Regions from separate parts of the Paenibacillus sp. FSL H8-0315 genome, predicted to be linked through region 1. Evidence: riboswitches for the same ligand, from Rfam matches in the RefSeq annotation. Region 1 holds a riboswitch; each other region holds the start of a gene.

Evidence for each region. Region 1 has a riboswitch for thiamine pyrophosphate ahead of MHB56_RS16595 (ABC transporter substrate-binding protein). Riboswitches for the same ligand answer to the same signal wherever they lie in the genome.
Region 2: it holds a riboswitch for thiamine pyrophosphate, as region 1 does, so the genes downstream of both, thiC (phosphomethylpyrimidine synthase ThiC) here and MHB56_RS16595 (ABC transporter substrate-binding protein) in region 1, are expected to answer to the same signal.
Region 3: it holds a riboswitch for thiamine pyrophosphate, as region 1 does, so the genes downstream of both, MHB56_RS26770 (ABC transporter ATP-binding protein) here and MHB56_RS16595 (ABC transporter substrate-binding protein) in region 1, are expected to answer to the same signal.
Region 4: it holds a riboswitch for thiamine pyrophosphate, as region 1 does, so the genes downstream of both, MHB56_RS23680 (thiamine phosphate synthase) here and MHB56_RS16595 (ABC transporter substrate-binding protein) in region 1, are expected to answer to the same signal.

What each region holds. Positions count from the first base shown of each region.
Region 1 is NZ_JBBOTA010000001.1:3,804,404-3,809,929, reverse strand. Features, by position in the region: gene MHB56_RS16600 (hypothetical protein) at 1-1,130, shown strand, start outside; TPP riboswitch at 1,289-1,399, shown strand; gene MHB56_RS16595 (ABC transporter substrate-binding protein) at 1,561-2,610, shown strand; gene MHB56_RS16590 (thiamine-binding protein) at 2,689-2,982, shown strand; gene MHB56_RS16585 (ABC transporter permease) at 2,979-3,740, shown strand; gene MHB56_RS16580 (ABC transporter ATP-binding protein) at 3,775-4,608, shown strand; gene MHB56_RS16575 (hypothetical protein) at 4,890-5,126, shown strand.
Region 2 is NZ_JBBOTA010000001.1:2,578,563-2,584,088, forward strand. Features, by position in the region: gene MHB56_RS11095 (alpha-amylase family glycosyl hydrolase) at 1-1,091, opposite strand, end outside; gene MHB56_RS11100 (phosphotransferase) at 1,345-2,331, opposite strand; gene thiC (phosphomethylpyrimidine synthase ThiC) at 2,417-4,159, opposite strand; TPP riboswitch at 4,262-4,371, opposite strand; gene MHB56_RS11110 (beta-galactosidase) at 4,443-5,526, opposite strand, start outside.
Region 3 is NZ_JBBOTA010000001.1:6,159,027-6,164,552, reverse strand. Features, by position in the region: gene MHB56_RS26785 (amino acid ABC transporter ATP-binding protein) at 1-632, opposite strand, end outside; gene MHB56_RS26780 (amino acid ABC transporter permease) at 646-1,314, opposite strand; gene MHB56_RS26775 (amino acid ABC transporter substrate-binding protein) at 1,368-2,204, opposite strand; TPP riboswitch at 2,427-2,530, shown strand; gene MHB56_RS26770 (ABC transporter ATP-binding protein) at 2,729-3,424, shown strand; gene MHB56_RS26765 (ABC transporter permease) at 3,405-4,181, shown strand; gene MHB56_RS26760 (ABC transporter substrate-binding protein) at 4,178-5,215, shown strand; gene thiM (hydroxyethylthiazole kinase) at 5,257-5,526, shown strand, end outside.
Region 4 is NZ_JBBOTA010000001.1:5,472,924-5,478,449, reverse strand. Features, by position in the region: gene MHB56_RS23690 (thiazole synthase) at 1-39, opposite strand, end outside; gene thiS (sulfur carrier protein ThiS) at 95-298, opposite strand; gene MHB56_RS23680 (thiamine phosphate synthase) at 337-942, opposite strand; TPP riboswitch at 1,056-1,157, opposite strand; gene MHB56_RS23675 (SDR family oxidoreductase) at 1,245-2,117, opposite strand; gene MHB56_RS23670 (GDSL-type esterase/lipase family protein) at 2,355-4,466, opposite strand; gene MHB56_RS23665 (AraC family transcriptional regulator) at 4,661-5,526, shown strand, end outside.

The DNA.
Region 1 (5,526 bases):
TATTTTTCAAAATTCTCTCGACGGATATATTCATATGTCCTTTTCAGCTTGGATTCGTGACGATACGTGTCCAGCTGGAGGGGGATTCAATTCCCTTTAGTATTGCCCTAGAATTCGCGGATCGTTTCCGTGCGCTAGAGAATACCTTCATACAGGATGATTACACTTATATTCATTGCGGGGAACAGACCTATGAGATGGTAGAGGATTTTGTCTTCCGAAATTTGGTGGATGGACTGGAGCCATATCTGGATCAATCGGATATCAATGGGGCTTATTTCGAGACCCTTCCTTTTTTCGTAGATGAAAGAATGCAGGTGCAAGCTTTTTATGGCTTTCAGAATGAAGAAAGCTCTGATGAGATTAGTGTAAATCTGCGCTATCGTGCTTCACAGCTTGATGGAATTGATCTAAACGGAAAGCCCTATGCCAGTGCCAGCGATCCTGCGTATATTGCAAACTATTGTCATGAGCATTCCTATAATCGCTGGGGTCCAGACACATATTATATGATGAATGAGCAAACCTTTTGCTGCATGACCCGCGCTGAACAGGAGATTGCTGTTAGTCTAGCCAACCAGATGTACGGGCAATATTATTACGGATTTTTACTCAATATTTTCCACAAAATCGTTCTGCTAAAGCTCGCCAATATGCACTCCCGACTTCGGATTAATCATGATTATGAGGAAATAGACAATCTAATCTACTCCATTAATAAGTTCTCGGCAAAGTTCTACTTCTTGGAGTTGATTTCCCAGTCGCAGGGCCGGGAGATATTTCTTCAGCTGCGTAAAGTATACGGAAACGACGCTTTGTTCGAGGAAGTGAAAGAAACCTTAAATGACCTGTTTCAGTATCAGGATAAGTTTCAATCCAAGCGACGGGATAATCTGCTGATGATTCTTACTGTATTTACGGTAGTAAGCGGGATTTACGGCATGAATCAGGTCATTGACGATCTGGATGGAAAGATTCAATGGAGTAAAATGATTGGTTATTCTCCCTTTGAATTTCTTGCCCTCTTCGTGATCATGAGCGGGATTCTGATCAGCGTTGTCCTCACGCTAGGGGCGCTGGTTAGTGAGCTTAAACGGCGTCACCGCAAGAAATATAAAGATCTAGACTAGCAAAAAAGAAACTACTGGATTGGAAAAATTCAGGAGTGCACTACTAGACATTCCGAGTACAGCCGTCTATAATACACCGTATGCGAGAAATATAAGATATAAAGTATGGGTACAAAACTTATACTTACTTATATTGCACATAGAAATACCCGTTAACTTCATAGAACCAGGGGTGCTGGAATTGGCCGGCTGAGATTGTATCCCACAAGATACTGACCCTTATACCTGATCTGGATAATGCCAGCGTAGGAATCGCCAATTGGTTCTGGTCCCTGTGACCTTAACTAACCTTGCGCCAAGCCAGCGTCCCGATCACTCGGGGCGCTTTTTTTGTAAGATCACTAAAAGATGTAGAAAAACGTACATACTACACTTTACGGTTCATGTTGTGAAGACGGGATTCTTGTAACCTTAAAGGAGAGAAGAAGACATGCACCTCAAAAAAGCACTTACGTTGTGCCTCACCTGTGTACTCATTCTTGCCATTGCCGGATGCGGAAGCAACAATGGGAATACAGCCGGAAACAAAGCAAATGCTACTGATCCAACTGCTGCGGCTGGGACGGATGCTCCAAAAGAGCTCACCAAAGTTAAAGTCGCACTCGACTGGACACCGAACACGAATCATACCGGTCTATACGTAGCTAAGGATCTTGGTTACTACGCTGAAGAAGGTTTGGACGTCGAGATCGTTCAGCCAGGCGCAGCGGGTTCTGATACTATGGTTACTTCTGGCGAAGCCGCATTTGGCATCAGCGCCCAAGAAGGATTAACACTAGCCCGTCTACAAGGCGTACCCCTTGTCTCGATAGCAGCTATTATTCAGCATAATACGTCGGGATTCGCTGCTCCAGTAGATCGCAATATTAAATCACCAAAGGATTTTGAAGGTAAAACCTACGGAGGCTGGGGCTCACCGGCCGAAGAAGCAGCCATGAAAGCTATCATGGATCCTGAAGGTGGCGATGTAAAAAAGGTGAAGCTGATCAGTATCGGTGAAGCTGATTATTTTACCGCCGTCAAACGTGACATTGATTTCGCCTGGATTTTCTACGCTTGGACTGGTGTTGAGGCTGAGTTGCGTGGCGAGCCATTGGATATGCTGTACTTAAAGGATTATGCGCCACAGCTCGATTATTACACGCCTGTGCTGACGACGAGTGAGAAGCAAATTGCAGATCATCCTGATCTGGTGAAGGCCTTCATGAAAGCCACATCAAAAGGTTATCAATATGCCATTGATCATCCGGAAGAGGCTGCCGGTATGTTATCGAAGGCCGTTCCTGACCTGGACGCCGACCTTGTCCTAGCTAGCCAAAAATGGCTTAGCCCAAAATACAAGGACGATGCTGCCCGCTGGGGCGAGCAAAAAACCGAGGTCTGGCAGAATTATGGCGACTGGATGTACGATCTGAAGTTGCTGGATAAACCGCTGGATGCTGCTAGTGCATTCAGTAATGATTTTTTACCGGCGGAGTAAACAACAATTGTAATGAATTACTTCGTTATCAAAGTTGGCTTTTTGAACTTACCTTATAAAATGAGAGGATTGATTATTGTGGCTAACACCCTACTAAGCATTCAAGTAATTCCAAAAACTCCGAACAATGAGGATTCCATCCCATACGTAGATAAAGCGATTGAGGTCATTCAGAAATCCGGTGTTAAACATCAAGTGAATCCGCTGGAAACCACAATGGAAGGTGAGCTTAGCGAGCTGCTGGAGGTTGTGCGTCAGATGCAGGAGGCGTTGATCGAAGCAGGCAGTCCAAGCGTAATTTCGCAGATCAAAATCGCTCATAATCCTAACGGAATCAGCATGGATAAATTGACGGAGAAATATCGGCCGTGAGATCGACCTGGAAGCTAATATGGCCGCCCCTTGTGGCGGTCGTCTTCTTTTTAACCGTATGGCAGCTATCTGTATCTGTATTTCATATTGAATCCTGGATTCTGCCGAGTCCTGCTGATATTGCTCGTGAATCCACCAGTAACGCTTCTGGTCTTTGGGCTCATACGATGGCTACGCTGCGGCTCACTTTAATTGGTTTTCCCATTGGTACGGGGGTAGGCCTGATCGTTGCTTTGCTTTTGCATCTTTTGCCTTGGGCTAGACGGGCTTTTTATCCACTTATTATTCTGAGTCAAAATGTTCCCTCCATCGCGCTCGGACCCCTGCTCATTATCTGGTTCGGCTTTGGTCTTTTGCCCAAAATCGTGCTGATTACACTAGTATGTTTCTTCCCGGTAGCTGTCGCTGCGATGGGCGGTCTGGCCCAAAGTGATCAGGTCATGATGAATTATATGAAAATGGCTGGCGCAAGCAAGTGGCAAATTTTCACCAAGCTGGAGCTGCCCTCTTCTATCCCGGCACTATTTTCCGGCGTAAAAATATCTGCTACTTATGCGGTTATGGGCGCCGTGGTCGCTGAATGGATTGGCGCGGATAAAGGTATTGGCTATTATATGCTTCTGCAGAAATCCGCATATCGTACGGATCGGATGTTTGTTGCTATTGTTATTATTGTACTTTTAAGTCTTGTACTCTTTGCTATTATTGCATTGCTGGAAAAATGGCTGGTTCGCTGGAAGCCGCGCCGTAACTCATAGAAAGGAAGATGCCTGTATGTCTCAAGCGACGCAAATGCAACACAGAACAACAGAAGTCATAAGCTCTCCTGAAGCTCATACCGTGGCACCCGCCCTTGAAGTGAGCGGCATCTCCAAATCTTTTTCCCATCGTCGCCGTGAGACGAACGTTCTGAATAATGTCTCTCTCAAGGTAGAGCAACAAGAGTTCGTTTCGATCGTTGGTCCTTCCGGCTGCGGAAAAAGCACCTTATTCCATATGATTGGCGGCCTTGTGAAACCCGATGCAGGCACGATCCGCATGAACGGTAAGGTCGTTACAGGTCAACGCGGTGAAATTAGTTATATGCCGCAGCAGCCTGCGCTTTTTCCTTGGCGTACGATTGAGGATAATGTGCTGCTTGCTGGGGAGATCAAGGGCGCACTGCGGGATGGAGCCCGCGAGGAAGCGCGCCAGTGGCTTGCCAAGGTTGGGTTAAGCGGGTTCGAACATGCTTATCCGCATATGCTGTCTGGCGGGATGCAGCAGCGTGCAGCTTTTCTCAGAGCATTGCTCGCTCCGCAGGAGCTAATGTTGCTGGATGAACCTTTCAGTGCACTGGATGCACTAACTCGCAGTGAAATGCAGCGCTGGCTACTTGAGCTGTGGGAAGAGAATCGCCGCTCTGTGCTGTTCATCACTCACAACATCGAAGAAGCGTTGCTGCTCTCTAATCGTATCTATGTATTTTCCGGCCGCCCCGGCTCCATTCTGCATACAGTCGATGTGCCGTTTCCGCGGCCACGCCGTGATGAGATTACGGACTCTCCCGAGTTCCTTAAGCTCAAACGCCAGTTGTCACAGTGGATGCGAGAGGAACAAGCTAAAAATAGGCAGCCGCTAGCTTAATCGCTAAGCTCTGTAAACTGATATCGCTGGTATAGCGGTGTCAGTTTTTTTATTTTGCAGCGATAAACTCCTACCCTATTTTCAATTAACGCGGATGTATCTGCTCAATTAAACAAATTTCACTCATCATAATAGGGATCACATTAAATGTGTGGCGAAAACCGACTCCCTGTTGGTAATGGATAGTAACCGGGCGGGCTGGGGACATTTACGGGATTTATACCGTTGATTCACTTCGTCGGGCCGGATTTGGCTCATTCTGCGGGATTTATACCGTTGATTTGCTTCGTCGGGCCGGTTTCGGCTCATTCTACGGGATTTATACCGTTGATTTGCTGCTTCAGGCCGGATTTGGCTCATTCTGCGGGATTTATACCGTTGATTCACTTCGTCGGGCCGGATTTGGCTCATTCTGCGGGATTTATACCGTTAATTCACTTCGTCGGGCCGGATTTGGCTCATTCTGCGGGATTTATACCGTTGATTTGCTTCGTCGGGCTGTATTGCACCCGATCTAGGGCATTTTTGCCCTTGTTTTGCCACTTCGGGCTGAAATGCAACGATTCAAGGGCATTTTTGCCTTTCTTTTGCCTCTTCGGGCTGTATTGCACCGATTCTAGGGCATTTTTGCCTTTCTTTTGCCTCTTCGGGCTGTATTGCACCGATTCTAGGGCATTTTTGCCTTTCTTTTGCCACTTCGGGTTGAATTGCACCCGATCTAGGGCATTTTTGCCTTTCTTTTGCCCCTTAGGGCTGTATTGCGCCCGATCTAGGGCATTTTTGCCTTTCTTTTGCCTCTTCGGGCGGAATTCCAGTGACTCAGGGGCATTTTTGCCCTTATTGTTCCTCTTTAGCTTATAGTTTGAATTAAATACGAGACTATGGCATCAACCAGAATCGGTGTTGTTTATTATTATT
Region 2 (5,526 bases), 1.2 Mb from region 1:
CTTGCCCCTGTAGCATTTGGAACAGTATAGCTATACCAATCGTTCCCGTCCGATTTCATCAGTATTCCCGGCCACGCTCCACTAGTCGGAACGGTTGCCGGATTCAGATTCCAGTAATGGATGCGGATCGCTGCATTCCAGCTTGCTGGTTTCTTAAAGTGAACGGTTAGCCCCGCTGAAGTAGGTGTAGGTGTTGGCGTCACTGTTGGCGTTGGTGTAGGAGTTACGGTAGGTGTTGGCGTTGGTGTAGGAGTTACGGTAGGTGTTGGCGTTGGTGTGGGTGTTATGGTAGGTGTTGGCGTTGGTGTGGGTGTTATGGTAGGTGTTGGCGTCACTGTTGGGGTAGGAGTTATCGTTGGTGTTGGTGTAGCTCCGGCCGAAAGGGTCACATAGTCGATATTAATATTCCCGCTATCATCCGAGTCATATTTATAAGCAAGCGTGTTATTTCCTGCCTGTAAGGAGAGTGTTTCTGTTTGGTCTGCCCATGTATCCCAGTTGGTCAGGTTGGCTAATGTTGTCTGTGTAACCTTTATTCCATTGACATAAATGGACACTTTTTTAGCACTGCCGGATGCATTAGCATAGTGAAGCGTGGCGTTATAGGACCCTGCTGCGGAAGCCTGGACGTTAAAAGTGGTGGCTGCTCCTGTAGTTGTATATCCATCAACAAAACCAGTGCCCGAATATCCGGTGTGATTCGTATTTACTTTTGCACCACCAGATAGGGATGCACTCTCTGATTCGTATTTTCCGGCGACCGGAATAACAACCGTCCAGTTCTTCCCGCCGTTATTGTCCCAACTATCCGTTGGAGCCGTGATGTGATAACAATAAATTAGGGTGGCGCCTTCCTGAACATTGAGGTTGGCGATGAACGTGGTTCCATTTTTGGTCATCACCGTGTCCGTAGAATTAGCCCAGTTATTCGTAGTCCAATGTAAGGTCACAGCTGCCGCTGTAGGATTGGTATAGGTGACTGTATGATCCGTATTGCTGGCCGATGCTCCACCCGATAAACCAAATAAACTAAAAATGAGTGAAAAAATAATTAACCACGAAATATAACGCCTGGATTGTTTGGATACCAAGTAAATAACCTCCTCATAATTTTAAGTGCAGCTTACGATTTTAAGCCCATCGTGATGTGCAAACGTTTGCAAAAATGAGAAAAAAAGAAATACTTAATAGTTTTAATCTCCTCCTTCAATGATTAATAAGGAAAAAACTCATTGTATGCGTTTACAAACGGTTCAATATCTGATGAATTTTCCTTGTTAAGATTATAGGCGCCAAACTTTTGCTGGTCAATGCATCTTTTAGGCTATAATTCAATCGTTTTCACTATAAGTTCCCTAAGATAGCAGGTAAATTGTTCAGGTTCTTAGCCAGCCAATTCATTTCTTTTGCAAAACGTTTTGGAGGTACACTATGTTTGTCCATCGCGGCATTAATCCACCACGGGCTTTCCATATACCACAACAACTGCAATGATTTTGTTAAATACCCCTGCTCCACCGTTCGTTCCTCACGATATCCGTCAATAAATGCTGAAGCTAGTGCTCCATCTAAATCTTCATCTAAAGCACATGACATCACTGCACGTGCAACATCAAGCTGCGGATAATCATATTTGAACCGATCAAAATCTAGAATTGCAGACAATTGACTATCTTGAAATAAAAGATTATCAACCCATAAATCACGATGTGCCCATCCAGCTTCAAGTCCTTCGAATATTTCCGGATCTATTTCTTCAGTCGCTCTCAGTTGTATCTCTAGGTCAGTGATGAGTGAAGTTTTGCCCATTTCCTTTGATTGTTGTAGGAGTACATTCCAATGTTCTAAACGTTCCTCAGGGCTTTGGGGAATAAATTGTGGGGTTCTTTTCAAACTAAGGGTCCCATCATTTAATAAACGATGCATTTTACCTGTGGCACGACCCAAATCAAACATTTGAAGGATGTTAATTTTACCCGGCTCTATGACACGCCCTTCACAATATTCCATAACCATAAACGTCTCTCCCATATCTGATTCCAGTAAAACTTTATGGTTATAAGCCAACAATTCGGGACATGGGAGTCCCTGTAGATACAATCTTTTCTGTTGAGAAAAGGCGAAGCTCAGTTCTTCTGGGTTATACAATTTATATCTTTTTTTGTTGTATTGTTTAAGTAGAAATGGTCCTGATTCCGTTGTGATTTTCCACTTAAGATTTAACCAGCCACGTTTTATTGGGGTAGCATGAAGGACTTTCAATCCAAAAAAATGATAGAAACTATTACTTAAATCCTCTAAAATGGCTTCCTCTGAACGCATCGCTTCCATTTCATCAACTCCTATCTATTCAAAGTATAAAAGAAGAAGCCGCCAATGACGACTTCTTTTAGATATTTCTTTTTAGCAGAAAAAGTTATCTATAAATGAGGCTCCCGCCTTGGAGAAACTCTTGCGCCTTCTCTTGCATTCCTGATTCAATTCTCGTCGTATTACGGATATTATGAGAGATCTTCATACTGCAAAATTTCGGCCCGCACATGGAACAAAAATGAGCTGTTTTAGCGCCTTCCGCAGGCAATGTCTCATCATGATATTCTAGCGCTCGCTCAGGATCTAACGATAAATGAAATTGATCACGCCAACGAAATTCAAAACGGGCTTTCGAAAGAGCATTATCCCGGTCTTGTGCTCCTTTATGCCCTTTCGCCAAATCTGCGGCATGAGCCGCTATTTTATAAGTAATGACCCCTACACGTACATCTTCCTTATTAGGCAGGCCAAGATGCTCCTTCGGAGTTACGTAACACAACATTGCTGTACCGAACCAACCAATCATCGCTGCACCTATAGCAGAGGTAATATGATCATAACCAGGCGCAATATCTGTAGTCAGTGGACCTAATGTATAAAAAGGGGCTTCGTTACAGGTTTCAATTTGCTTATCCATATTCTCTTTAATCAAGTGCATCGGCACATGTCCTGGACCCTCTACCATCACCTGTACATCATGACTCCAAGCTATAGCTGTTAATTCACCTAACGTCTCTAACTCGGCAAATTGTGCTTCATCATTCGCATCAGCAATCGAACCCGGACGTAATCCATCGCCTAGGGAAAAAGAAACATCGTACAGCTTCATGATTTCACATATCTCTTCAAAATGTGTATATAAAAAGTTCTCTTGATGATGCGCAAGACACCATGCCGCCATAATGGAACCACCTCTTGAAACAATGCCAGTCATACGTTGTGCCGTCAACGGGATATAACGAAGCAGAACCCCCGCATGAATGGTAAAATAATCAACCCCTTGCTCCGCTTGCTCAATGAGCGTATCACGGTACACTTCCCACGTTAAATCTTCCGCTTTCCCATTCACTTTTTCCAACGCTTGATAGATAGGCACCGTGCCAATAGGAACAGGAGAATTACGGATGATCCACTCGCGTGTCGTATGGATGTTTTTACCTGTGGAGAGATCCATTATATTATCTGCACCCCAGCGGGTGGCCCATCTCATCTTCTCTACCTCTTCCTCTATGGATGAGGATACTGCGGAATTTCCTATATTGGCATTGATCTTCACTAAAAAATTGCGTCCAATAATCATCGGTTCACTCTCTGGATGATTGATATTCGATGGGATGATGGCGCGGCCGCGGGCTACTTCATCTCTTACAAATTCCGGTGCCACATTCTCACGAATCGCAACGTATTCCATTTCCGAACTAATAATCCCTTTGCGTGCATAATGCATTTGAGAGACATTACGCCCCTTTTTCGCTCGCAAAGGTTTTCTATGGAGCGCTGGAAACACTTCCGCCACAGCTTTTCCCGTTGCATTCCCGTTATCTTCAGGCTTCACGGTTCTTCCTTCGTACGCTTCCGCATCCCCTCGTTCCTCAATCCAGCTTAGACGATTGGGCTCTAACCCCTGACGAATATCAGTATGAATATTAGCATCCGTGTAAGCCCCGCTTGTGTCATAGACATGAATTGGGGCATTCTCCTCTTCGCCGTCTATACCCGCAGTTGGACTAAGTGAGATCTCCCGCATAGGCACCTGTATATCAGGCCGTGAACCCTTTACATACACTTTTTGACTTGCTGGAAAAGCTGATAGATTGATTGGATCGTTGTTCAATTCGCTTGTCATCTCAATTCCTCCTATAAGGTGATTTGATCAAGCGGAGACGGTCTACTCCCCACACATAGAAAAGGCCACATCTGTATAAGATGCGGCCTTAGAGTAGACAAATAGAAATAGAGCTCCATTTCCTCCGCTGGCATTATCCAGATCAGGTTTGACGGTCGATAGTTATAACTATCCTCTCAGCCTGGTCCCACCAAGCTCCCGTGACTATATAATTGCTACTTCAAAGTATAACCGAAAAGAGAGAATTATCCAAATCTACTCAAATGTGAGATCAATGTATACGTTAGTTTAACACCAGTACCCCAAATCCTTCCAGAAGCACCTCACCCGACAATGTTGTGCCGCTCAGTAAATCTGTTTTGGTCTCATGAAGATGGATCGTGACAGGAGTCTCACTATAATTAAGCAAAAAAGCATAACTGGAAGAAGCTCCGGTACGGACTTGCAGTTCTACCTCTTCTGGGAGCTCCAGCCAATCTGCTGGCGATTGTAGATCAATTAAATTTATGATCTCAGCCGCTGCCTGTTCATTAAATACGGCTCCGTAATACCAAACCTCACCCTTGCCGCGACGATTTCTAGATACCGCCGGTTTTCCTGCATAATAATCAGAGGCGTAAACCGCCATCACTTCAACCGAAGCTTCCTCTATTTTGAGAATATCATTAAAGTCATCTGCTCCCGTAACGACTTCGGCCGCGCCTGACCAGCTAATTGTTGTTGGCTGACGACTGCCCTTAACCATTGTGAATTCTTCAACTGTGATCCCGCATAGATCCTTAGCAGCACCTGGGAAAGGACGCATATTACATTGACCGCGCTCATCCTTATAGCCGGTTCTACAGCCGAAGATCAGTTTGCCGCCTTGCTGAACATATTCATCCAGCAGTGCTGCTGTCTCATCTGTCATAATCGCTGGGTGAGGATAGATAAGCACGTCGTACCTTGCAAGCTCCTCCAGCGTTGTTTTTTTGCGTAAATAGAGTACGTCATTCGGGATATGCTTCTGCTGAAGCGCCTTGTACCACTCCTTATTGCTCTTCCACATAAACGGGCCATGCCAAACATCGTATTCTCCATCCCACTCATTGTCATAATCACGAACAATAGCAATGTTAGCCTGATTACGAGTACCGACAAACGCATGACCTGCTGCTGCCAGCTCCTGACCGATCTGCCCCGCTTCCCGCACTCTCCGGTTAGGCTGATTATGATAGTCATTGATTCCATGCCAATAAATTTCATTGCCCATCGTAGCTGTCCGCCAGCGGAAATATAACACCATATCTGCTCCATGAGCGATCGACTGATAAGTCCATAACCGCATCTGCCCGGGCTTTGGAGAAGGCATATCCATCCGGTTCACC
Region 3 (5,526 bases), 2.4 Mb from region 1:
CGGTCCGCTACATCGGCGGCAAATTTCATCTCGTGGGTCACAATCACCATAGTCATACCTTCTGCTGCTAATTGTTTGATGACCTTAAGCACTTCCCCTACCAGCTCGGGGTCGAGCGCCGAAGTGGGCTCATCAAACAACAGCACTTCTGGATCTACTGCCATAGCCCGGGCGATGGCCACTCTCTGCTGCTGTCCTCCTGACAGCTGATGTGGATAGTTATCAGCTTTATCAGCCAAACCCACCTTAGCCAGCAGTTGAAGGCCCCGCTTACGCGCTTCTTCCTTGGTTCGTTTCAAGACAGTTACCTGTCCCTCCATCACATTGCCTAGCGCAGTCATATGCGGAAATAAATTATACGATTGAAAGACCATCCCTGTTTTCTGCCGAAGAGCTAATACGGAATTCTGAGGAATTTTCTTATGATCTGTAAAATTGATGGTGATATCCCCGAGTGACAGGCTGCCTTGATCCGGGATTTCCAACAGATTAAAACAGCGCAGCAGTGTAGTTTTTCCGGAGCCGGATGGCCCAATAATGACAAGTACCTTTCCATGCTCCATTTTCAGATCAATACCCTTTAACACTTGGAGTGCGCCGAAGGATTTATGCAAATTAATGATTTCAATCACAAGTATCTCTCCTTTAGGTCGCAGAGTAACGATCGAGTCGTTTCTCCAAGTAATTTTGCAGCGCCGACAGCACAGAACAGAACACTAAATAAAACAATCCTGCTTCGGAGTATACCAGCAGAGGCTCATAAGTGGTAGAGGCTACCTGCTGAGCAGTTCTAAACATCTCCGTATAGGTGATGATCGCTGCAAGCGATGTATCTTTGACCAAGCTAATAAAAGAATTGGATAACGGCGGTACAGAAACGCGTGCAGCTTGTGGCAGAATTACGCGGCGCAGAGCCTGCCCACGAGTCATCCCGACTGAGAAGGCAGCTTCCCACTGGCCTTTATGTATCGACAGGATAGCAGCGCGTACGATTTCCGATGAGTAAGCCCCTACGCTAAGGGTAAATCCAATGGTGGCGGCAATGAAAGGGTCGAGTACAATACCAACAGCCGGCAAACCATAAAATATAATAAATAGCTGCACTAACAACGGGGTTCCCCGAATGACCCATACATAAAAACGGGCGATTAGCTTCGGAATTACCCACGGTGAAAGACGTGCCAACGCGGTTAGGATCGCCAAAATCAATCCAAGCACAAAGGAAAGTAGCGCCAACGGAATGGTAAAAGCCACCCCGGCTTTAAGCAGGGGTAGCAGTGTATCTAAGAAAATTTGTATTTTGCGGTCATCCATTATTCAGACATCCTTTTTAGCTTCTAGGCTTAATTAGCCTTGCTAGCCTTGTATTATTTTGAAACGTCAGCTCCAAAGTATTTCTCGGAAATTTTCAAGTACGTTCCATCACTTTTCATCTCTTTAATCGCATCACTGACCGCATTCACCAGCTCATCATTGCCTTTCAGGAATACCGCGGCACTTTGTGAGCCTTCAGGAATCTCATCAACCACTTTAATTTTTGCATCTGGTTTTTGTTTTTTCAGATCCAGATAAGACAAGCCATCATTCACAGTTGCATCAATACGTCCCGAAGTCAGCAGGTCCATCGCTTGATTGAAACCGTCCGTAGCTACGATTTCAGCACCGTTCTCACGAGCGATGTCGGATAAGTTACTGGTCAGGGATTGTCCGGCTTTTTTACCCTTTAGATCAGCAAAGGTCTTAATATCCTCATTGTTTTCGCTCACGATCAATACTGCCTTGGATACAATATAGGGTTCAGAGAAATCATATTTCACTTTGCGATCTTCGTTAATGGAAACTTCATTAAAAATGACATCAAACCGTTTCGCATCCATCCCAGCAAAAATACCATCCCACTGAGTTTCAAAAAATTCAGCTTCAACACCTAAACGTTTGGCTACTTCTTCGGCAATTTCCACGTCAAAACCCGTCAATTTCCCCGCAGTGTCATGATAAGTAAAAGGTGCATAAGTCCCTTCTGTACCTATCCGCAATTTGCCGCTGGCCTTCACAGCCTCCAAACTGTTTTGCGCTGAAGATGCTGCTCCACCATTCGTTCCAGCTGTTGGTTCAGCAGCCGTATTGGTATTCGAATTATTGCCGCAAGCCGCTACAAGGACCACGGTTAACGCCAATATAATAGTTAAACTCCATTTTTTCATTATTAAATCCCCTCTCTCTATCCGGTTTTTTTCCGGTAAATTGAATAGTACACTGCCATCACATGATCGTCAATACTTTTTTCCGATTATGTACATCGGAATTGTAATATTAACTAGATTTCTACTTATATCTTACCCAATCTTGGATTAATCCTTCACTTCTTTCTCTCTTTACTTCTCAGAAAGATATGGTATATTTATAAACAAATTAATATGGACCTGTTATTTCACTAGGGGAGTCGGCCGACTGAGACGGAGCTTCAAGCTCCGGACCCTTGGAACCTGATCTGGATCATACCAGCGGAGGGAAGTGGAGCAGAATTTTCATCAAGCATGTTAAGTGTTATTATGCAGAATGAACTTTTTGACCCATTCATTTCCTCTGGAAATGGATGGGTCTTTATTTGTTTAGGCGCTCCACAAAAATATTAGGAGGTTAGATCATCACGACCATTTTATCTATTCAAGGCCTAACCTACTCTTTTCCGGAAACTGAACAACCCCCTGTATTCGCAAAACTATCCATGGATATCAGGCAAGGGGAATTCGTCTCCGTAGTAGGTGCTAGCGGATGCGGGAAAAGCACATTTTTCAAAACGGTTGCCGGTTTACTCGAACCTACTCATGGAAAAATAAAACTCCCTACGCTCCCCTCAACCGCTAGTCGTTTAGGTCAGATCGCTTATATGCCTCAGCAGGATTTATTGCTGCCTTGGAGAACAGTGCTCGACAACTGCCTTTTGCCCTGGGAGATCATGCCCAGATTTAGTAAACAGGAAACAATCATTCAGATTCGGGAAATGTTGGCCCGCTTCGGCTTAACAGATGTAGAGAAGGCTTATCCCCATGAACTTTCGGGAGGAATGAAACAGCGAGTCGCATTTCTGCGCACCTTAGTGGCTGGAGGCGGAAGTGGCCTTATGCTGCTGGATGAGCCCTTTGGCGCTCTCGATGCCATGACCAAACGTGAGATACACCGTTGGCTGTTGGAGTTATGGGGTGAACTGAATCAGACGATTATGCTCATCACTCATGATCTGGAAGAAGCACTATTGCTCAGTGATCGAATTTATTTATTATCTGGCGGTGCGCACAGCGAATTACAGGAGATCATTGTCGATCTACCAAAACCAAGACATTATAAGATGAACTATGAACCCCGGTTTATAGCACTACGGGCAGAGTTGGAGCGAAGATTGCATGCAACCTATACCTTTTAAAAAACATCTAGACAACTATGGTCCCTTCCTTCTTCTGGTACTGCTCATTCTTGTAATCTGGGAGTCAGCTGTTCGCCTTCACTTGATTCCAGCCTTTATTCTCCCTGCACCTTCATCTATTGGCATCGCATTGATCGAGCACAGGCAATTATTATTTGGACAGCATTTATTAGCGACGTTGCAGGAGATACTGGTAGGTTTTGTCCTTTCTGTGATTTTTGGTGTATTGCTGGGTATTGGAATGTTCCTGTTTCGCCCCGTAGAAAAGGCCATCTATCCCTTCCTTATCATTAGCCAGACGGTCCCATTAATTGCGCTATCGCCCATTTTTATTATGTGGTTCGGATATTCGCTGTGGAGCAAAGTGGCTGTGGTGTTTTTGACGGCTTTTTTTCCAGTTGTAGTGAGTACATATGATGGACTTCGTACAAGTGGCCAGACTTACAAGGACTTATTATTAACATTTGGTGCAAACCGCTGGCAGCTGCTTGTCAAAACCCAAATTCCACTGGCGTTGCCTGCTTTTTTCTCTGGCTTAAAGCTGTCCATTGTATACTGCGTCATCGGAGCTACTATCGGGGAATGGCTCGGCGGCAGTAAAGGACTCGGTTACTTCAGCCGCAGAATGGCCGGAAATATGCAGAGCGATGAAATGTTCGCGGCTGTATTTCTGCTGTCCGCGCTTGGTGTTGTGCTTTTTCTGGCGATAGCTTTACTCGAACAATTATTTTTAAAGAAAAGAGGATCTAACCAATGAATCATTTAAAATCCCCACAACGAGGACTTATTTCTGTATTTCTAGTATGCACACTTTTGCTCTTAAGCAGCTGCGGGAAGGCAGACAAGCTAAATAACAACTCCCAAACCGGTTCCTCCAATACCGATAATAAGCAGTCACACAAGCTGACGATTATGCTTGATTGGTATCCCAATGCCGTTCATTCCTTTCTATACGCTGCGCAACAGCAAGGATTTTTCCAAGAGGAAGGTTTGGATGTCGAGATCAAAATGCCTGCGGACAGCAATGACGCCCTAAAGCTTGTAGCAGCAAATCAAATTGATCTAGCGCTCAGTTATCAGCCTCAGGTGCTTATGGCACGCGGAGAGAAAATCCCTGTACGTTCGATTGCAGCAATCGTGCGGCATCCACTGAATCATCTGATGGTTCCTCAAGCAGGCAGTATTCATAGTCCCAAAGAGCTCGTGGGAAAACAAATCGGCTATTCCTCCATTCCGCTCTATGAAGCGATGATTCGGACAATGATCCAGAGTGATGGAGGCGATCCTTCATCCGCCAAGCTGATTGATGTAGGTTTTGACCTTATCCCTGCGATCTCTACAGGACAAGTGGACGCAATAATGGGCGGATTCATCAACCATGAACAACTGATCCTTGAAAAAGAGGGACATCCGGTCACCTCGCTTAATCCAACGGATTACGGAGTACCTGACTATTATGAGCTTGTGCTGGTGGCCAGCGAACAAGGATTGCAAAATTCTGAAGCCTACTTTAAAAAATTTCTAAATGCCATAACAAAAGGACAGGAATTTGTGGAGCAGAATCCTGAACAAGCCCTGGATTTACTGATTGCACATGAAGATGCAACTTCACCGCTCGACAAGGAGATTGAGAAAAAAAGTCTTGAAATTCTACTGCCGCTGATGAATGCAGGCGATCAAACTTTTGGTTATCAAGACCCGACATCTTGGGAAAAGGTTCAGCAGTGGTTATCCACCAACGATCTTCTACCAGAAGATATTAAAGCACAAGAAGCTTTTATCAATCTGTAACGTTTAGTTGGTTATTCATTCAAGCTTGAGGAGGAATTATGATGAGTTACTTAGCCAAAGTACGGGAATCCAACCCCTTGATCCACAACATCACTAATATTGTAGTAGCCAATTTCTCAGCCAACGGTCTGTTGGCGCTGGGTGCCTCTCCCTTTATGGCGGATGCCCACGAAGAAGTGATCGACATCGCCGCTATGTCGTCTGCTGTAGTTCTAAATATAGGCACACTCAATGACTACGCCATTCAATCTATGTTGCTCGCTGGTAAATCCGCTAATAAACACGGGGTTCCCCTAGTGCTTGACCCGGTA
Region 4 (5,526 bases), 1.7 Mb from region 1:
GGTTAATTCGATGCCGCCAATATGTAACGGGTCATGCATGAAATTACCTCCCTTTGGTTCGTATAAATTTCTCAAAATTCTATACCGCTCCATCTCAACCCCCACCAACAAAGTGCACCAGTTCCAAACGATCATCCTCGCTCAGAGCAGTACTTTCATAATTCTCCTTACTGACAATTTCTCCATTCAGCTCAATGATCATCAGACGACCCGACCACTCAGGAAGACTGATCAAATCAGCTATAGTTTGAATACCACCAGAACACTCTGCGGATTTCCCGTTAATCAACAGCTTCATTCTGAATCACCCCCTTCGCCCATGCTGTTACCTCCAGGCTATGAATGAACCGCCTTATGAATAGCTTTGGCGGCCTCATAAGGATCATCCGCTCCGCAAATACCGGACATCACAGCAACTCCTGCCGCACCTTTCCTGATGATCTGCGCCGCATTAGCGGGGCTAATTCCGCCAATCGCAATTACAGGAATAGAGCTGGTCTTCACCGTTTCTGCAAGCAGCTCTAACCCACGTGCGGGCAGCCCTAACTTGCTATCCGAGGGAAATACATGACCAAACAAGCAATAATCAGCTCCCTGCTCTGAGGCATTCGCCGCTTCTTCCGGAGAATGAACCGATCTCCCCAGCCGAAGCTGAGGTGCAATTCGCCGGGCTGTAACCGGACTCAGACTGTGCCAAGCCAACTGAACCCCCGCGGCACCAGCTGCCAATGCTACATCTATCCGGTCGTTGATTATCAGTTTGGTAGCGGGCATACCGGCAGCCAACAGCTGCTGTGCCGCAGCGAGCAGTTCGCATGCAGGACATTGCTTATCTCTCAGGTGAATATAATCGACCCATGTCTGCACCGTGACAGCTAGTTCAACAAAATGTCTCAGTTGTAGCTTGCCGTCTGATATTAGATGGATCTCAGCTTGCAACATCACGATCTCCTCTCTCACTTCCCTGTAGGTCAGTAAAAAACAAAAAAACTGCCCCCCGTAAGGAAGGCAGTCAGAATCTGTATATAGACGGCACTACAAATAGCCCGACAACAGAAATTCGTTCTCCACTTCCCTACGCTGGTCTTAACCAGATCAGGTTCAAAGGGTCCGGAAATCCATTCCGTCTCAGCCAATCGGCACCCCTAGTGACATAAATATACAATTTTAAAATGCTAACGTGGTTTATAGTAACATATTTTTTTATTGAAATACACCCATTTATTCACATTAGCTGTACTGATCTAACCGTTTACTACCTCGCCACCATTTACATGAATAACCTGTCCAGTCACATAACTGGAATCGTCAGAGGCCAGATATACATAGGCTGGTGCCAGCTCTTCTGGTTGTCCAGGCCGTTTCATAGGCTGTGTACCTCCAAACTCGCTAACCTGTTTTGCATCAAAGGTAGAGGGAATCAGCGGTGTCCAGATTGGACCTGGTGCAACACCGTTTACCCGTATGCCCTTCTCTGCCAGATTCGTGGACAAGGATCGTGTGAAGCTAAGAATAGCTCCTTTAGTTGATGAATAGTCCAGCAGCTGCGGGCTTCCGCGATAAGCGGTAATTGAAGTTGTATTTATAATTGTAGATCCTGCTTTTAAATGAGGCATAGCTGCTTTTGTTAAATAGAACATCGCAAATATATTCGTACGGAAAGTACGCTCTAGCTGCTCGGAAGTAATATCCTCGATCTTAGCTTGCGGATGTTGCTCTGCCGCGTTATTGATGAGAATATCAAGCTTTCCTAAGCCCTCCACCGTCTGTTTAATAAGATCTTTACAGAATTTCTCGTCACCGATATCACCTGGAATTAGGATACATTTGCGGCCTTCCTGCTCAACCTGACGTTTAGTTTCCTCTGCATCTGAGTGTTCATTAAGATATGAAATGACCACATCAGCGCCTTCTTTAGCAAAAAGCACAGCAACTGCACGCCCAATTCCGCTGTCTCCACCGGTAATTAACGCCGCCTTGTCTTGTAGTTTACCTGCTGCTTTATAATTTGCCGGCTCGTATTTGGGCAGCGGCGTCATTTCACTCTCAATCCCTGGCTGATGATGCTGCTCCTGTGGGGGTAAGGTTTTTGTAGCTTGTTTATTGTTGCCTGACATCTTCCCTATCTCCTCTCGTTAAGCAAATTGATAGTTAACTGATCGTCTTAGGATGGCACAACTATACACGTTTATACGCTGGGTTTATCATTTTCTTAAATCGCTTTACGAATCTTACTTACCACAATGAAAGTACAAATAAACAACCGTGAGAGATACACTGCTGTAAGTGGAGAGGAATTCACTGCATACAAATAGACACAGCATCGCTGCTGTGCCTTGAATTGTTCACCCTGACTATTTTAGAGAAGAAACATGATTTTCTGCATTCACTTCATGTTCCAGCACCCACATAAAGTACAGAGCTTTGGCCGCTTTCTCCCGGGTCACTATAGCTTTAGGTTCTAGTTCTGTCCCATTGACCATTTCGCCTCTGGCAATCCCCACTTCAGATCTAATGAGTCCTAATTCATATGCACTTTTCACTTTTGAAATTAAATAAGGAGAAATGTCCGCTGTATCAACAAGCTGCGTCCAGGATACAAGAGGATAGTACATCGCACCTCTAGCTCCTGGCTCCAGATTCGAATCATAGCCAGGATCTCCTGGCACTACTGCTATGCCGTTATAATCAGTCATGTACTTAGGTTTATTAGCAAACTTTATTTGGTAAACGTCATAGAGAATAGCACCCATCGTTTCACGTGACAGCTTACCTTTCGGATAATAGGCAAGATCTGATCTTTCCACTTTCATTAACTTAGAAATACTGCGTGTGAATTCAGCAACTGTCATCACCGTATCCGGATTAAAATTTCCTTGACGGTCTTTGCCCATTACTCCCAGCTGGATTAATTTCTCAATTTGATTACGGTAATAAGCAGCTTCCCCAGTCGTCGTATCATTCGTTATTTCCGGAAAAATCTTACCCCAGTTCCCTGTTAGTGCCGCATGCTTAACGTTCCCTTTAAGGTAAGCAGTAATGGAGGCAGCAGTAGAATCGCCAGTAGCACCTTTCTCTACAAGCTCCGTAACAATCATCCGCGAAAATTGTTTGGAGAGCGCTTCTTTAAAATGAGTCCCATCGACTTTCTTTGAAGGATGCCCGTTAGCGTAACTTCCGTCATTTGTTTTGCCTGGCGTTTCTCCGGCTTCAATTGACATGAAGAGGGATGTTATTGCTTCTACACCGATCTCGTTATAATATTTCAGACTTTCCGAGTTAAGGTCAATAAGTGTAACTCCAGATTCATCTGCGACCCGTTTAAGAATATCTACAAACTTTCTTGATTTAAAAGAATTTTCATAGATATATCCCGGACTTGCATTCCCTTTAATTCTGGACATTGGGGTTACCAGTACTGGTATCATACCCCGGGCTTGAATCGCAGGGAGATAGACTGCTTTAAGGTAATTTTCATACATTGCTTCTGTCGAACCTCTGCCGTAACGTCTGAACTCATCTGCGCTCTCATCATTGTGTCCGAATTGAATAAACACATAATCCCCAATGCTGCCATTCAGTAAAATGTCGTTCAGTCGACCTTCTGTATAGGCATTTTTAAACGAGCGTCCCCCCATGGAATAGTTAGTTACACTCAATTTATGTTGATTAAACATACTGCCAATAATCTGGCCCCAACCACTCATTGGTGCTTCGTCGAAGGTGTAGGACTTGACCGTAGAATCTCCAAGTATAAATAAATTCGGAAGAGCTCCAACTGCTCTATGCTGAGGCAAAATCGGTTCCAGTATGATCTCCTCAATCCCCACAGCTGTGTTCACTTTGTTCGGTTCGATCTCAATATCTATATGGTCACGGCCGTTTACATACGTATAAGTCCACTCTTTCCCTTTGGCTACAGCCGTATGCTTGACGGGTACAAGCTTTGCAGCGTCCCAATGTCCACTTTTCAACAAGCGGCTGGTCTGCATTCCGGATACTGACACGATCCCATCCTCTGCGTCAGAAGTCGTTTTTACATATACGTTGTAGGTTCCAGGGGGAGCATCCATTCGAAACGCCATTCCGTAGTTGTTATAATTATCTTTCTCAGATTTAGGTTCAGCAAAAAAAATAGGTTCTGTGATGAAAAAACCTGTTCCATCGGATGTAATTGAGTCGGTGTGCACTTCTCTGGCGGGTAAAGCGTTGGTCTCTTGAACAAAACCATAACCTAAAGATGAGTCATACAATTGTGCACCGCGATTAGGATCATACCTAACGGATTGATATCCTGTTTTAACTTGGTTTGTAAAATTGAACTTGTATACGCTTGCAATTTGGGTTGGAGGTTGCCTCTCTGCCCCATCTTTTATAAAGGCTGCCTCTGTTGTACCGTGAGTAAGAGTCAATGAAGCCATTAGTAAAGAAGATAAGATTAGTATATTCCTACACAACTTTCCCACTTCATTACACTTCCTTCCGTTTCTCGAAATACTTCCCTAGGTCCCTCCATTATCCCTGTTCTCTAAAATGATTCAAATGATGATTTCATTCTTTTTTTTGACCTTTTGTAACGAAAACCATGGAATGATCAACGGCTCACACTGCAACACGGTCATATATATAGGTATCCTTGATATAATTAAGAACATCCCTATTGATCCTAAGGAGGAGAACTCCTATCGCTTACAAAGTCAGCTTTCCGAACATTATAAGTACACTGCAGCTGATCGGTGTTCATTATCGTGTAGCAGAACCTGGGTGGACATACCCTGATCATCATCACAAAATCTTCGAACTATTGTATTGCTACGACGGCAACTCCCATCAATATGTAGAAGGAAGTTCCATTGCCTTTGGTAAAGGAGATTGGTTAATTATTCCGCCTGGCTTACGTCATTATGTAGTTAATTCTGGCCTGAGCAACTATATCTACCTCTCCTTTCATTTCGATATTGACGATTTAAAGTTTCGTGATTGGTTTCAGTCTCAAGCTGTACAGAAATGGAATAACCAGCAAATGCAGCATTCGGGATTAAATCACCAACTGGAACATTTGGATGAATTTATTAAGAACAATATTCTCGCCACGACGGCCTCCACTGGATTTCCCGAGGAAATTGAAGAAATGATCCTTGTAAAAGAAAGGCTTCGTTTGCAAGCGATCATCCTGATGATTTTGACTGAACTCATTGATGTACAGCTCTCGAATTCGGAGAATTCCAACGCAGCGCGACAAGCAAACTCTTTGTACGAGGTGGAAACTGCTCATCAGATCGAAAAATATATTGCAGCCAATATTCATTTGCCGGAGCTCACGGTTAATTTGATTGCTGAGCAGCTTTGCTTAAGTCGGGTGCAGTGCCATAAGTTGTTTACAAAGGTATATAAGATATCTCCTAGGCAGTACATAACTAATCTAAGATTAAAGAAGTCAAAACATTTGCTGCTTCATACCGATTTAAAAATACAGATGATTTCTGAACAACTCGGGTTTGCTTCCCAGAGCCACTTCAGCCGACA